Regions from separate parts of the Bradyrhizobium sp. Pa8 genome, predicted to be linked through region 1. Evidence: predicted binding sites of a transcription regulator. Region 1 holds the regulator's gene; the other holds the start of a gene.

Region 1 (7,198 bases):
CGGCGTTCGGCATCGCACCGCTGATCGCCGCAAGCCTGGGAATTATCGTGATGGGCTTGTTGCGCACGCCGTTGCGCTGGGCCGGTGCGGTGGTGCTGTTCGCCGCGATCCTCTGGGGACTGTGCGCGCGGCAGCCCGATATCCTGATCGCCGGTGACGGCCAGAGCGTCGCGGTGCGGGGCAGGGATGGGCACATGCATCTGATCAGGTCGAGCAAGGACGGTTTTCTTCTGAAGGAATGGCTCGCCGCCGACGCCGATCCGCGCGACGCCGGCAGTGCCTCACTGGCCGCCGGCGTGTCGTGCGACGAGGCCGGCTGCGTGACGCCGCTCGCCGACGGGCGCCTGGTCGCGCTGGCCTTGCGCATCGATTCATTGGTTGACGATTGCAGCCGTGCCGCGCTGGTGGTGACGGCGCGGCCGGCGCCGCCGGATTGCGCGGCGATGGTTGTCGACCGTCAGCGTCTCGCACGGCAAGGCGCGCTGGCGCTGACGCGAAGCGGCGATGGCTTTGCGGTTCAGGCGGCGAAGGCGAGGGGGGCAGACCGCCCGTGGTCGCCGGCAGCCGCCGGCGAGGGCGATTTCGACGGGAGCCTTGCGCCGAAGACGGCCGCGCCCCGCAATCGCGACGCGACGCCAGCGGAGGCCGACTTGCAGGCCGAGGATTGAGCGGACGGGTTACAGATACCAGGCCAGCACGGCGTCGAGCCTGGCGTTGCCGATTACCGGCAGGACCACCATCTGGCTCAGTCCAGAGGCGCTGGCATGCAAGGCCGCGATCGAGCCGTCACACGCGAGATCGTCGTTGAGCGCGGGCATGCCGGTGGCCCAGGCCCCGCCGATGCTGCCTTCGCCTTTGGCGATGGATTTCGTCGCATAGAGCGCGGCGAGGTCGGTCTGCGCGCTGCAATCGCCGGCGCGGAAGACCAACGCCGAACGGGCCTCGTCCGGGACCCAGATCTCGAAGCGTCGCGCAATCGGGGTCGCCTGCGCCGAGAGGAATGTCAGCACCCAGGTCTGATCGGTGCCGGTCCGGTAGGGAACGCCGACGCCGAGATTGATTCCGACCTTGGCGGCGTCCTCCCAGCGCAGAAAACTCCTGGCATCGTGCAGGTCCTTGATGATCAGCGGCAGGCCGGCTTTCCAGATGCGACCGGGCAGGCCGAAGCCACGCGGAAATCTGGTGTGGCGGGAGTTGAATTCGAACATGTCGGCGGTGCCGTAATAGCCGTCGACGAGCGCCATCTCGTGGGAGGTTTCGGCATCGTTGTGCCAGAGCTCGATCGCGCCGACATGGGCCTCGTCGTCGCCGCAGAACAGCACCATGACGGCTTGCAGGAATTCGCCTGAAAACACCGGCACCGCCACGCCGCAGGTCAGCCCGGCGGCGATGGCCTGATCGGTCCGCTTGAAATAGGAATCGGTGAATCTGGTGAGGATCACGGGGTGGCCGCTGGCCCAGGCCTTGCCGGGAAGCCCCTCGTCATATCCGAACTGCAGATCCTCGCTCACGTCCCTAAACGCGGACAACCCTTCGCCGTAGAGGCCGCCGCCGAATTCAAGCCGCATGCGCGTGCGGTCAGGCACCCAGAGTTCAACGACGCGAATGAAGGTCTTCATCGAACGTGTCCGCCGTCTCAGCCGCACCAAGCATCGGCCATTTGGCTGCGGAACGGACGTTCAAAATTCAGGCAGGACAGCGCAAACTTCGTGCGGTGGGAGGCGCAACGGCTCGGTCCGCCCGATGGAGTTTCGCGGGACACGAACGACAACATCTCGCCGGCCTCGGCCGGCGATGGCGATTTTCAATCCCGGCCCGACCTGCCGGCGGGGAATGGCTATGTCAGCCGATCGGCAGGCGGGTGATGGTCGGCCGGCTGTCGGTGATGATCTGCGGCTTGTGCTCGCGCTCGCCGACCGGCTGGGTCACCGGTAGTTGCAGCACGGTCGCGCGCTGGCCTTCGACCAGCTGCGTCACCAGCACGGATTTGCCGTCGGGGAATTCGATCGCATCATGATGGCGATCGGGAATGTGCGGATCGATCTTGCCGAACTTGCCGACGCGCGAATTGACGGTGCGCGTCCAGATCCAGCGATTGTCGTAGCGGACGTTGTCGGCGAAGGCGAGCTCCGTTCCCGGGAGCAGGCAGACCGCGACGGTCGGATCGGCTGCGGAGGCAAAGCCGCGCGTCGAGGTGCCGCGGAAGGTTGTCGTGACGATCGTCTCGCCGACTTCGGCGGGGCGCGACGCGACGGCATGCAGGCTGTAGTCACACATCGGGTGCTCCTCATGCAGGGATAGCGACCCACGTCTCTCAATCGAGGCGCAGGCCTCTATCAGAGTGGAAATGTGAAAGGTTCTGCCCGGTTGTAGGCAAATCTACGGCTCGCCGCCGCAGACCGCAATCACATTATCTTTCCCGAATCCACCAGGAACAAAGCCCGCCCCTGTGCATTCCGGAGGCGCGTGTCAGCGCCCCGCAGGCGCCGACCAGCCGGAATATTGCCAGCCCGGCCGCGACGGTTTGTCGACGGCGTCGCGGGCCTTGCGGGCTTCCTCGCTCACGGCGGTATCCTTGCGGACATGGGGTCGCGATTGCGCGGCCAGGGCTTGTGCGGCCAAGGCTTGCGACGCTGATGCTGCGATCAGCGCCACGGCAACTGTGATCTGAACGATCCGGCGCATGACTGCCCCTCGAACCTGAAGGCCGCGAAGCAGGGCTGCTTCGTGCGGCGTGCCGAGGATGTACCGCTGGAGGAGGGGCCGGATAATCTGCGCGAAACCAGAAAGACTATCCAGCGGAAGCGGACAATCGTCCGCTCCAATCTCGGATCGGCGATGCCGATCGAAAGCGCGCGGGGCGCCAAGTAACCGGTACCGGCGCGTCCGGTATCAGTACTTCCGGTACAGCCCGATCAGCTTGCCCTGGATCTTCACCCGGTTGGGCGGGAGGATGCGGACCTCATAGGCTGCATTGGCGGGCTCGAGCGCGATCGAGGCGCCGCGGCGGCGGAAGCGCTTCAGGGTTGCTTCCTCGTCGTCGATCAGCGCCACCACGATATCGCCGGTGTCGGCGCTCTCGTTGCGCTGGATCAGCGCCATGTCGCCGTCGAGAATGCCGGCCTCGACCATGGAATCGCCGCGCACTTCGAGCGCGTAATGTTCGCCCGAGCCGAGCATGTCAGGCGGTACGCTGATGGTGTGGCTGCGGGTCTGCAAGGCCTCGATCGGCGTACCGGCCGCGATACGACCCATCACGGGCACCGCGACGGGGCGCTCGCCCTCGTCCGCGGACGGGCTGGAGGTCGTGCGGACCTTGCCGAGATTGCCTTCGATGACGCTCGGCGTGAAGCCGCGGCGGCTACCGGCGGCGGCCTGAAGCTCGGGCAGCTTGATCACCTCGATGGCGCGGGCGCGGTTGGGCAGGCGCCGGATGAAGCCACGCTCCTCAAGCGCGGTGATCAGGCGATGGATGCCCGATTTCGAGCGCAGGTCGAGCGCGTCCTTCATCTCGTCGAAGGAGGGCGGCACGCCGCTTTCCTTCAGCCGTTCGCTGATGAACCGCAGGAGCTCGTATTGTTTGCGCGTTAACATCTCGACCAAAATCCCCCGGTTGATGTCGTTCGATTCCGAGACGCTGAATTCAGCAGTAAGCCGCTACATGCTCGAAACAAATCATGAACGGACACTATATGTTCGATACATGTTCCGCAACTGCTTAATTTACCGTGAACGCGACAAAGTTCGCGGAACGCACGCGAACGAAGCGATCAGACGGGCAGCCGCAAGACCTCGCAAGGCGTGCCGGCTTCGGCCTTCGGCGCGAATGGCGCGCGCACGAGAAGTGCCTGTGCCGCAGCGAGATTCGCAAGAAGCGAGGAATCCTGGTGATTGACCGGAAGGGCGAGGAGCGTGCCGTCGTCGCGCAGCTCGAGGCGTGCGCGCAGATAATCCTCGCGCTGGTCGTTGGCGCCGACATCGCGGCCGAGCACTGCGCGTTCGCGGCGGTGATGAATCATCGAACGGCCCGAAAGCGCGCGAATCAACGGCACCATGAACAGGAAGCCGCAAACATAGGATGACACGGGATTGCCGGGCAGGCCGATCACGCGCATCGCGCCGAGCCGCCCGTTCATCATCGGCTTGCCCGGCCGCATCGCGATCTTCCAGAACGCCATCGAGATACCTTCGTCCCTCAGCGCCTGTTGGACCAGATCGTGGTCCCCGACCGACGCGCCGCCGGTCGTGATCAGGATGTCCGCGCCGCTCTCCCGCGCGCGGCCGATGCCGGCCGTGGTGGCCTCCAGCGTGTCGGCGGCAACGCCGAGGTCGATGGTATCGGCGCCCTCGCTGCGGGCGAGCGCGTGCAGGGCGTAGCCGTTCGAATAAACGATCTGGCCGGGACCGGGCGTGGTGCCCGGCATCACCAACTCGTCGCCGGTCGCGAGAATCGCGACCTTCGGGCGTCGTCGGACAGGCAGTTGCGGGTAATTCATGCCGGCGGCGAGCGCGAGGTCGCGCTCGGTGAGCCGGGCTCCCTTGCACAGCAGCACGTCGCCTTCCGAGAAGTCGACGCCGGCGGGGCGGATGTGCCGCCCCGTTACGGCGGCTTCCTTGATGGTGATGCACTTGCCGTCCGCGACCGTATCCTCCTGGATCACGACCGAATCAGCGCCATCGGGAACGACACCGCCGGTGAAGATACGCACGGCCTCGCCGGCGCCGACCGATCCCGCAAACGGGCGGCCCGCCGCGACCTCGCCGATCAGGGTGAGCTGGGAGTCGATCTTCGCCGCATCGACCGCGCGCACCGCATAGCCGTCCATTGCCGACATCGCCTGCGGCGGCTGCGTGCGCCGCGCCGCGACATCGCGCGCCAGCACGCGGTGGAAGGCTGCGTCGAGCGCGATCATCTCTTCAGGCAGCGGCTCTGCGCCCGCCAGCACCGCGGCGAGCGCATCGGATACCGGCATCAGGGCCACGGGTGAAAACTCCTGCTGGGCCCGTTCGGGCAAATCGGCGGCGAGAGTTCTAGCCGAGTGCAGGCGCAGAGGCAAAACAGTGGCCGCGCAGGATGATTTGTCCTGCGTCATCCGCTCTACGATGAAGGGTGAGCATCAAGTCCGCCGCGGCATGATCCAGAAGGCGAGACAGACCGGTACGAGGATGGCCATGGCGAGGACGAGAAAGACGAGAGCCACGGCCAGCATCGGTCAGCCCCCCGGCTGCTTGTACGGACTGACGTCCGGCGCTGCGGGGCCTTGATCCTTGTCAGGCAGCGGGTCCGCCTGGGATTTCAGGTCGGCGGCCTTGCTGATCAGTTTTGCGGAAAGGTCAGAATCCGAGGTGGTTCTGGCGAATTTCATCAGCAGAGAGGCCTGCTTGGTGAGGTAGGTTTTGCCCAACACGACGATTGATCCGATGTAGAATTCCCAACGGACTCATGAGTCCTGAGAGGAGCAATCGTTCCGGGAACTCTGTATAAAAATGCACAAAGGGACTTGGTTCCTCGCCCCCGGGGCAAAATAGTTCCATTCGCGGCTCGTCGGCCCGTCGGCCGTCGGTTTGCCGGCCAGAGATCAGATTCCAAGCGCCCTGAGGGCGTTCCCGACGTCGCGGGGCGACGTCACGTGGACCGTGGTCAGGCCGCGCGACCGCGCTCCTTCGATGTTCTCGGCAAGATCGTCGAAGAACACGATACGGTTCGCCGGCACGCCGATCGCGGCCACGACATGGTCGAAGGCCTCCACATCCGGTTTGCGCAGGCCGATGCTGGACGACAGATACAGCTCGCGGAAATGGCCGAGCAGGCCGGCATATTCCTTCGAGAAGTGGTCGACATGCGGCCGGTTGGTGTTGGAGAAGGCGTAGAGCGGCATCTGCTTTGCCGCGCGCGGCAGCAGCTCGGCGATGTCGGGCATCTCGCCGGCGAAGATCGCGTTCCAGCCCTCCAGGAACTGCGCGTCCGAAATGCCGATCCCGAGCGAGACGCGCAGCGAGTCAAAATAGGCCTCGTCGCTGATCTTGCCGACCTCGTGCAGCCGGTAGGCTTCGCTGTCCCGCACATAGCGCGCGACGATGGCTTCCGGCTTGCAGCCGGCATGTCCCGCCCAGCAGGCGATCGCCTTGGAGAAATCGATGTCGAGCACGACGCGCCCGAGATCGAAGAGGAGCGCGTCCGCGCTGCCGGGAGAGAGCGAGCTCATTGCATCCTTTCACTCAATATCGATAGGGGTCGTGGTCGAACAGCGGGAACGCGCTGAACACGCTAGGCGCATTCGTTGCGGTCGCCTGGTGCAGGCAGGACTTGTTGACCTCGGCGAACGAGGTGGCGCCCAAGAGGCCGAGGCAGCGCAGCACCTCGTCCTCGAGCAGCTCCAGCATTCGCCTCACGCCGGCTTCGCCGGCCGCCGCCAATGCCCAGCATTGCAGCCGGCCGATGCCGACCATGTCCGCGCCCGCCGCGATCGCCTTGACGATGTCGGTGCCGCGGCAGAAGCCGCCGTCGACCATGATCTTGGCGCGTCCCTTCACGGCCTCGACGATCTCGGGCAGCACATGCATGGCGCCGCGGCCGTGATCGAGCTGGCGGCCGCCATGGTTGGAGACGTAGATCCACTCGACGCCGTGATCTACCGCGATCTGGGCGTCCTCGGCGGTGGCGATGCCCTTCAGGATGAGCGGGATCTTGAACTTGTCCTTGATCATCTTCACGGTCCGCCACTCCAGGCCCTTCTGGTAGTCGCCGCCGGTGGCGCGCAGGCGGCTCTCGCGAACATAGCGCTTGGCAATGTCACGTTCGCGACGGCTGTAATGGGCGGTGTCAACGGTCAGGCAGAACGCAGCGTAGGCGTTCTTCTCGCTCCGGCTGACGACATCGGCGACGAAGTCGTCGTCGCCGCGCACATAGAGTTGATAGAGCCGCAGCGCATCAGGGGCGGCCTCGGCGGTCTTCTCCAGGCCGGGCTCGGACACCGAGCTCAGCATGTGCGCCGCGCCGAAGGTGCCGCAGGCGCGGGCGACGCTCGCCGCGCCATCCGGATCGAAGATCTCCAGTGCGCCGACAGGGGCCAGCAGCACCGGCAGCCGCATCCTGCGCCCGAACAGTTCGACCGAGCCGTCGACCTCGCGGACGTCGCGCAGCACGCGCGGCCGGAAGGCGATCTCATCGAGCGCCATGCGGTTGCGGCGCATCGTG
Region 2 (7,198 bases), 1.0 Mb from region 1:
AGGTCGAAGCAAAGGCCTTCTTCGTCGACAAGGACGTGCATCCGCAGACGCTGGCTGTGATGCGCACCCGCGCCGAGCCACTGGGCTGGACCCTGATCGTCGGCGATCCCCTCGCCGATCTCGACAAATCCGACGTGCTCGGCGCGCTGCTGCAATATCCGGGCTCCTCGGGCGCGTTGCGCGATCTCAGGCCCGCGATCGCGACCTTGAAGGCCAAGGGCGCGCTCGCGATCGTTGCCGCCGATCTGCTCGCCCTGACGCTGCTCGCCTCGCCCGGCGAGCTAGGGGCCGACATCGCGATCGGCTCGGCGCAGCGTTTTGGCGTGCCGATGGGCTATGGCGGCCCCCACGCGGCCTATATGGCGGTGCGCGACGCGCTGAAGCGCTCGCTGCCCGGCCGCATCGTCGGCCTCTCCGTGGACTCCCGTGGCGCGCCTGCCTATCGCCTCGCGCTGCAGACCCGCGAGCAGCACATCCGTCGCGAGAAGGCGACCTCCAACATCTGCACCGCGCAGGTGCTGCTCGCCGTGATCGCCTCGATGTATGCGGTCTATCACGGCCCCGAGGGGCTTGCGCAGATCGCGCGCAATGTGCATCGCCGCGCCGCCGTGCTCGCCGCCGGCCTGCGCAAGCTCGGCTTCGCGCCGCAGTCGGATAGCTTCTTCGACACGCTCAGCGTGGATGCCGGTGCCAAGCGCGCCGAGATCGTCGGCCGTGCCGCCGCCGAGAAGATCAATCTTGGCGTCGGTGAGACCCCGTTGCGCATCGCGCTCGACGAGACCACGACGCCGGCGACCGTCGAGGCGGTCTGGCGCGCATTCGGCGGCACGCTCGCCTATGCCGAGATCGACGCGACCACGCGCGACGCGCTGCCGGAGGCGCTGAAGCGCACCACCGCTTTCCTCACCCATCCCGTGTTCCACGCGCATCGCTCGGAAACCGAGATGCTGCGCTACATGCGCAAGCTCAGTGATCGCGACCTCGCGCTCGACCGCGCGATGATTCCGCTCGGCTCCTGCACCATGAAGCTGAACGCGACGACCGAGATGATGCCGCTGACCTGGCCGGAGTTCGCCTCCTTGCATCCGTTCGCGCCGCGCGAGCAGGCCAAGGGCTACCACGCGATGTTCGCGCGGCTGGAAAAATGGCTGTGCGACATCACCGGCTATGACGCGATCTCGCTGCAGCCGAATTCGGGCGCGCAGGGCGAATATGCCGGACTGCTCGCGATCCGCGGCTATCATGCCGCGCGCGGCGAGACGCACCGAAAAATCTGCCTGATCCCCTCCTCCGCCCACGGCACCAACCCGGCTTCGGCCGCGATGGTCGGCATGGACGTGGTGGTGGTTGCCTGCGAGAAGAACGGCGACGTCGACGTCAACGATCTCCGCGCCAAGGCGGAGAAGCATTCGAACGATCTCGCCGCGGTGATGATCACCTATCCCTCGACGCATGGCGTGTTCGAGGAGCACATCCGCGAGATCTGCGACATCGTGCACGACCATGGCGGCCAGGTCTATCTGGACGGCGCCAACCTCAATGCGCAGGTCGGCCTGTCCCGGCCCGGCGATTACGGCGCGGACGTCAGCCATCTCAACCTGCACAAGACGTTCTGCATCCCGCATGGCGGCGGTGGCCCGGGTATGGGCCCGATCGGCGTCAAGGCGCATCTCGCGCCGTTCCTCCCCGGTCATCCCGCGACGAATGGGGACGCACCGGTCGGTCCGGTCTCGGCCGCGCCGTTCGGCTCGGCGTCGATCCTCACCATCTCCTACATCTACATTCTGATGATGGGCGGCGACGGCCTGAAGCGCGCGACCGAAATCGCGATCCTCAACGCCAACTACATTGCCGCGCGCCTCGATGCGCACTTCCCGGTGCTCTACAAGAACCACAAGGGCCGCGTCGCGCACGAGTGCATCATCGATCCCAGGCCGCTGAAGACGACATCCGGCGTCACCGTCGACGACATCGCCAAGCGCCTGATCGATTACGGCTTCCACGCCCCGACCATGAGCTTCCCGGTCCCGGGCACGCTGATGATCGAGCCGACCGAATCGGAATCGAAGGCGGAGCTGGATCGGTTCTGCGACGCCATGATCGCAATCCGGAAGGAGATCGCCGAGGTCGAGGCCGGCCGCTTCAAGATCGAGGCTTCGCCGCTGCGAAACGCCCCGCACACCGTGCACGACATCGCGGACGACGATTGGAAGCGCGCCTACACCCGCGCCGAGGGCTGCTTCCCCGCGGGCACATCGCGCACCGACAAATATTGGTGCCCGGTGGGGCGTGTCGACAACGTCTATGGCGACCGCAACCTGGTGTGCTCGTGCCCGCCGGTCAGCGACTACGCGGAGGCGGCGGAGTAAGGGATCGTAGGGTGGGTTAGCTGGCGGCTGCGCAAAGCGCAGTCCGCTGGCGTAACCCACCACTTCGGTCTCCAGGGAAATAGAAGAGGTGGGTTACGCTGACGCTAACCCACCCTACAGTCCCGGCTCAAGGCGCCACCAGCGAACGGCTCTGCGCATCCCACCGCCAGAGCCGTTCGTTGGTGAGAAGCGTGCCACCCCACCAGCGTCTGATCGGGTTATGCCGGCGGAAATCCTCACGGCCTTCCAAAATTGCTTTGCCAAACTCTGTCAGAGACAGCCGACTCCGGCGATAGGCGGCGTTGCGACCTCGCGCATCATGTGGGGCGAGCGTCGCGAGTTTCGGATCGAGACCCGCGAGCGCCGGCATCGGGCCGCATGCAAGCCCTTCGAGCAACGGGCCCAGCTCCCACTGATCGAACACGCGCGTTTCGAGCGGCCCGCCCGGCTGGAACAGCTCCTTGGTACGGTTGTGCCCCCTGGCAATCAGGTCGAGAAGCCGCGCTTCCGTCGCACCCAGTCCGGTTATCGGAGACGGCAGTTCTGCCAGCAATGCTTCCAGGGCCGGCTTCAGGAAAGGCAGCCTGGGCAATTCCCTGCTCAGAAGCCCGAAACAAAGTTCAGGCGTCGGCGCCCGATAGGCTTCCCAAGCCATGTTGGCGATCTCGAAGTCGCAGTCCGCGACCTCCGATTCCCGCACCGTACGATCGCGAAGCTCCGTGCCGTCCGCTCCGCGCAGATCGAAATTGACACGTCGCAATCTGAGACGATCGGTGATCGATGAATGGGACCGCAAATAGTCGAGGATCCAGATCAGTTGCAACTGACTATTAGGCTCAGGGTCGAACCACAGCTCGATGAGATCGACGCCATAGGTCTCGCAAAACCAAATCAGGCCAGTCTCCTTGTGCGCGAGACCGGTCTGAGGCAACCGGCCAACAAGATCGGACCAACGCACCTCCGGATCGCCTCTGACATAGCCTCCCGTCAGGTATTGCTGGAGGTGGTGCGAGGTAGGCAGCGGCCCTGACACGAATCGAAAGATCAGCGGGACGACCATGTCGGCACGATCCGCGTAGGCAAGACCAACGCCGGACGAACTGGTCAGGATCACACGCTTCATTGCCGACGCCCCTCCCCCCAAACGAAACGGGCACTGACGACGTCGGCAACTCAACGTCCTCAGCGCCCGCTCCTCGCGAAAGTTCTTCGCGTTAGGACTTACTCGTCGCCCGGCTCCTCGCCGTCGGCGTCGCGCTCTGGCGTGCCGGCAAGAATCTGCTCGGCGATCAGGCCGGAGTTCTGGCGGATCGAGGTCTCGATCTTGGCGGTGATGTCGGGGTTGGCCTTCAGGAACGCCTTCGAGTTTTCGCGGCCCTGGCCGAGGCGCTGGCTGTCATAGGAGAACCAGGCACCGGACTTTTCGACGATGCCGGCCTTGACGCCGAGATCGAGGATCTCGCCCATCTTGGAGACGCCCTCGCCGTACATGATGTCGAATTCGACCTGCTTGAAGGGCGGGGCCAGCTTGTTCTTCACCACCTTGACGCGCGTGGTGTTGCCGACCACTTCGTCGCGCTCCTTGATCGCGCCGATGCGGCGGATGTCGAGGCGGACGGAGGCATAGAATTTCAGCGCGTTGCCGCCAGTCGTGGTTTCCGGCGAGCCGTACATCACACCGATCTTCATGCGGATCTGGTTGATGAAGATCACCATGGTGTTGGATTTGTTGATGGAGGCCGTCAGCTTGCGCAGCGCCTGACTCATCAGACGGGCCTGGAGACCCGGCAGCGCATCGCCCATCTCGCCCTCGAGCTCGGCCTTCGGCACCAGAGCCGCGACCGAATCGACCACCAGCACGTCCACCGCACCCGAGCGCACCAGCGTGTCGCAGATTTCCAGCGCCTGCTCGCCCGTATCCGGCTGCGAAATCAGGAGTTCGTCGATGTTGACGCCCAGCTTGCGCGCATAGACCGGGTCGAGCGCGTGCTCGGCGTCGATGAAGGCGCAGATTCCGCCCTTCTTCTGCGCTTCCGCCACCGTGTGCAGCGCCAGCGTGGTCTTGCCCGAGGATTCCGGCCCGTAGATTTCCACGACGCGCCCCTTCGGCAGACCGCCGATCCCGAGCGCAATGTCGAGCCCGAGGGAGCCCGAGGACACCGCCTCGACATCCATCGACCGGTCGTTCTTGCCGAGCTTCATCACCGAGCCCTTGCCGAACTGGCGCTCGATCTGGGAGAGCGCGGCGGCCAGAGCTTTACTCTTGTCCATGGAAGATCCTTCGACGATACGCAGGGCAGTGTTGGACATTGGGTCGTGCTCCTTATGGCGAGGATTCGCTAGAGGGACAAACGATTGGCGGGGCAGGCCGGCGATAAAACCAATGTACCCTATTTGTTCTAGGTTCGCAATATGTTCTTTTGCGGGTGTGGGGTACTGTGAAACGATCTCGTCTCCTACCCGTATCTATTGGGCTGGGGGATTTCAGTGCCCAGTTCGACGCAGCGCCGCCAAGCATCCATTTGAGCTTGGTCGCGTTGTGCTGTTGAACCTTCTCGTCATCCATTCGGACTAATCGATATCCGGGATTTTGCTAATCCCTCTCGGGGCTGGAACGCCGCCGCCTGCGCTTCATTTCAAGCGGGCGGCGTTTTCATTTGTGTCCTAATCTGCCAGATCGGGGGTCCTAGTTAGGACAGCACCCGGATTTTTGGCGCTGGCCTGTTTCCGGCCTCGATGGCCTGATTTGAAAAGGACAGCGGCCCGTTTTGTTCTCGGGACTACGATCGGTGTATCCGCGAGCCGAACGTCGCCGTCATAAATCCGCAATCCCTAGCGAATCTTTTGGGGTGTCTGGCCTGTCTGAGGATGGTGCCGCTAGTCGTTGAGGGAGTCTGGGTGATGACGGAAAACACGCAGCAGCAGGCGGACAGGCGCAATCGGCTATTGGAAGCTGCCGCGCAGGAAATGATCAAATTCGAACAGAAGGAAAATGAGTTCCGCAGGCGCGATCGCCAGGAGCGTGCGGCGGAGCTTCGTCTGCCTTTGGATAAGATCAACGTCCACTGAGCGGCGCCGACAGTTTCACACGACTGTCATGGCACGTTCCTAGCATTGTCACGCGACGGGGGTCCGGCGCGCGGCTCTCCGTCCAACCTCGGCCTAGACCACCAGATGGGCGGAGAGCTCGCCGACCTCCTGAACCACCGCGGCACGCCCGGGTTAGCTCGGTATGTATCGCATCTGGTATTTTTTCGCCTTCCTCGTCGTGACCGGGATCGGCTTCGTATTTCTGGTCACGATAACCCGCTTTGTGGGCGGATGAAGCAAGGCCGCCTCAGTTGGCGGCCTGACGGGAACGACTCTCCGACAAAAGCGATTGAGATTCCGGTCTGTGGCGCGACACTCTCGCGCCATCCACCCGGAACGGTCCATCGTACAATGCGCGCGTTGGCGATGGGCCGGGTCTCGTGAGGCCGCCTCGGTTGGCGGCCTCTTTCGTTTCGTGAAGTCTTCCTTCTGCCAGGGAAGCCCCCTTCGTATCGACTGGTTGATCCCGATGGACCATCTTGAAGATGCGGAGCTTAGCAAAGCGCCCCGTTGCGGCGTCGATAAACCCGGCAACATCGGCGGACTTCAAGATCGGCAGACCTTATGAACGTTTGCCGCGATGAACGTTGCCGCGTCCGTTCTCTGGGCTTTGGCGACACGCCCACCCCAACAACATGGCGCTCAATTGCGGGCGGAGGGTGCTGTCCGTATTTGGCCCCCAGTGTCCCAGGTTGAATTCGGCAGTGTCCCGCAACGTGACATAAAGCCTTGGCACAGGTTGTGCAGACTAATCGTTACCGGGGTTTTGCATCGACCTCTCCGGGGCTGGAAAGCCGCCGCCCGCGCTCATTTTAAGCGGGCGGCGTTTTTATTGATGTCCTGATCTGACAGAGCTCGTGTCCTAATTGGGCCGGCACTCGGATTTTGGCGCTGGCCTGTTTCCGAACGCGGTGGCCTGGTTTGATCCTGGGAGCGTCCCAGTTCGAGAAGTTAACATTCGGCAAGGAACCCAAATTCTCGCCGTGCTATTTTCATTCATCACAGAACGGACCGTGGCTTTTATCTGTGATGAGAACGCCATTAGCGCTCCCGCCTTCCTCTCATGGAAAGGAGCGCGCCATGTTCAAACGGCGTCGTTTCAAGCAACAGCTTACGTTTCAGGACCGCCTGTCCGCATGGGCGAAGCAGCTCGAAGAGCGGGCCGCGAAACTTCCGCCGGGTGCAGATCGTGAAGCCCTCGTCAGGAAGGCCCGCCAAGCCGACGTGGCGAACCATCTGGACGAGTGGGCGAAGTCGCCGGGCTTGCAGCCGCCGAAGTAAGGCCCATGATCAAGCAGCCTCACATCAATCCGTATTCAGTTCACGCGCGTATCTGCCTTGGCATCGCGGCCTTCGGCGCCGCACTGTTTGTTGCAGCGCTCTTCATGGGTGTGCGGTAACGCCGCCACTGACTTCAGTCAGGCCACCTGTCCTGATACGCGACACAAAACCTTGGCACAACTTGTGCAACATCATCCTCACCGGAGCTTTGCGCTAAACCCACCGGGGCTGGAAAGCCGCCGCCCGCGCTCATTTTAAGCGGGCGGCGTTTTTGCTTCTGCCACTCATAAATTTCTCAGTGTCCTAATTCGATTTGCCGCGTGTCCTGATTGGGACGGCACCCGGATTTTGGTGCTGTCCTGTTTCCGACCTCAGCGCCCCATTTCGAGATGTGAGTGGCCGGAGTTGTGTACACTTTTGAACAGAACTCGCCGGCTCGAAGTGCGTTAATGGAGCAT

What was found. The regulator LexA, encoded in region 1, represses DNA repair genes until DNA is damaged. The targets are predictions, from matches to a motif close to TGTTCNNNNTGTGTTCNG.
Region 2: recA (recombinase RecA) is a predicted target of LexA. The motif match lies at 4,754-4,771, and genes of this name have one in related genera.

The regions. Positions count from the first base shown of each region.
Region 1 covers NZ_CP176767.1:5,215,956-5,223,153, reverse strand. The annotation lists gene ACKWRH_RS24245 (ComEC/Rec2 family competence protein) at 1-668, shown strand, start outside; gene ACKWRH_RS24240 (GAF domain-containing protein) at 678-1,619, opposite strand; gene ACKWRH_RS24235 (hypothetical protein) at 1,843-2,277, opposite strand; gene ACKWRH_RS24230 (hypothetical protein) at 2,470-2,685, opposite strand; gene lexA (transcriptional repressor LexA) at 2,893-3,594, opposite strand; gene ACKWRH_RS24220 (molybdopterin molybdotransferase MoeA) at 3,771-4,982, opposite strand; gene ACKWRH_RS24215 (hypothetical protein) at 5,214-5,408, opposite strand; gene ACKWRH_RS24210 (HAD family hydrolase) at 5,580-6,206, opposite strand; gene ACKWRH_RS24205 (alpha-hydroxy acid oxidase) at 6,220-7,198, opposite strand, start outside.
Region 2 covers NZ_CP176767.1:6,264,908-6,272,105, forward strand. The annotation lists gene gcvP (aminomethyl-transferring glycine dehydrogenase) at 1-2,369, shown strand, start outside; gene ACKWRH_RS29760 (hypothetical protein) at 2,497-3,492, opposite strand; gene recA (recombinase RecA) at 3,591-4,679, opposite strand; gene ACKWRH_RS29770 (hypothetical protein) at 5,271-5,438, shown strand; gene ACKWRH_RS29775 (hypothetical protein) at 6,540-6,740, shown strand.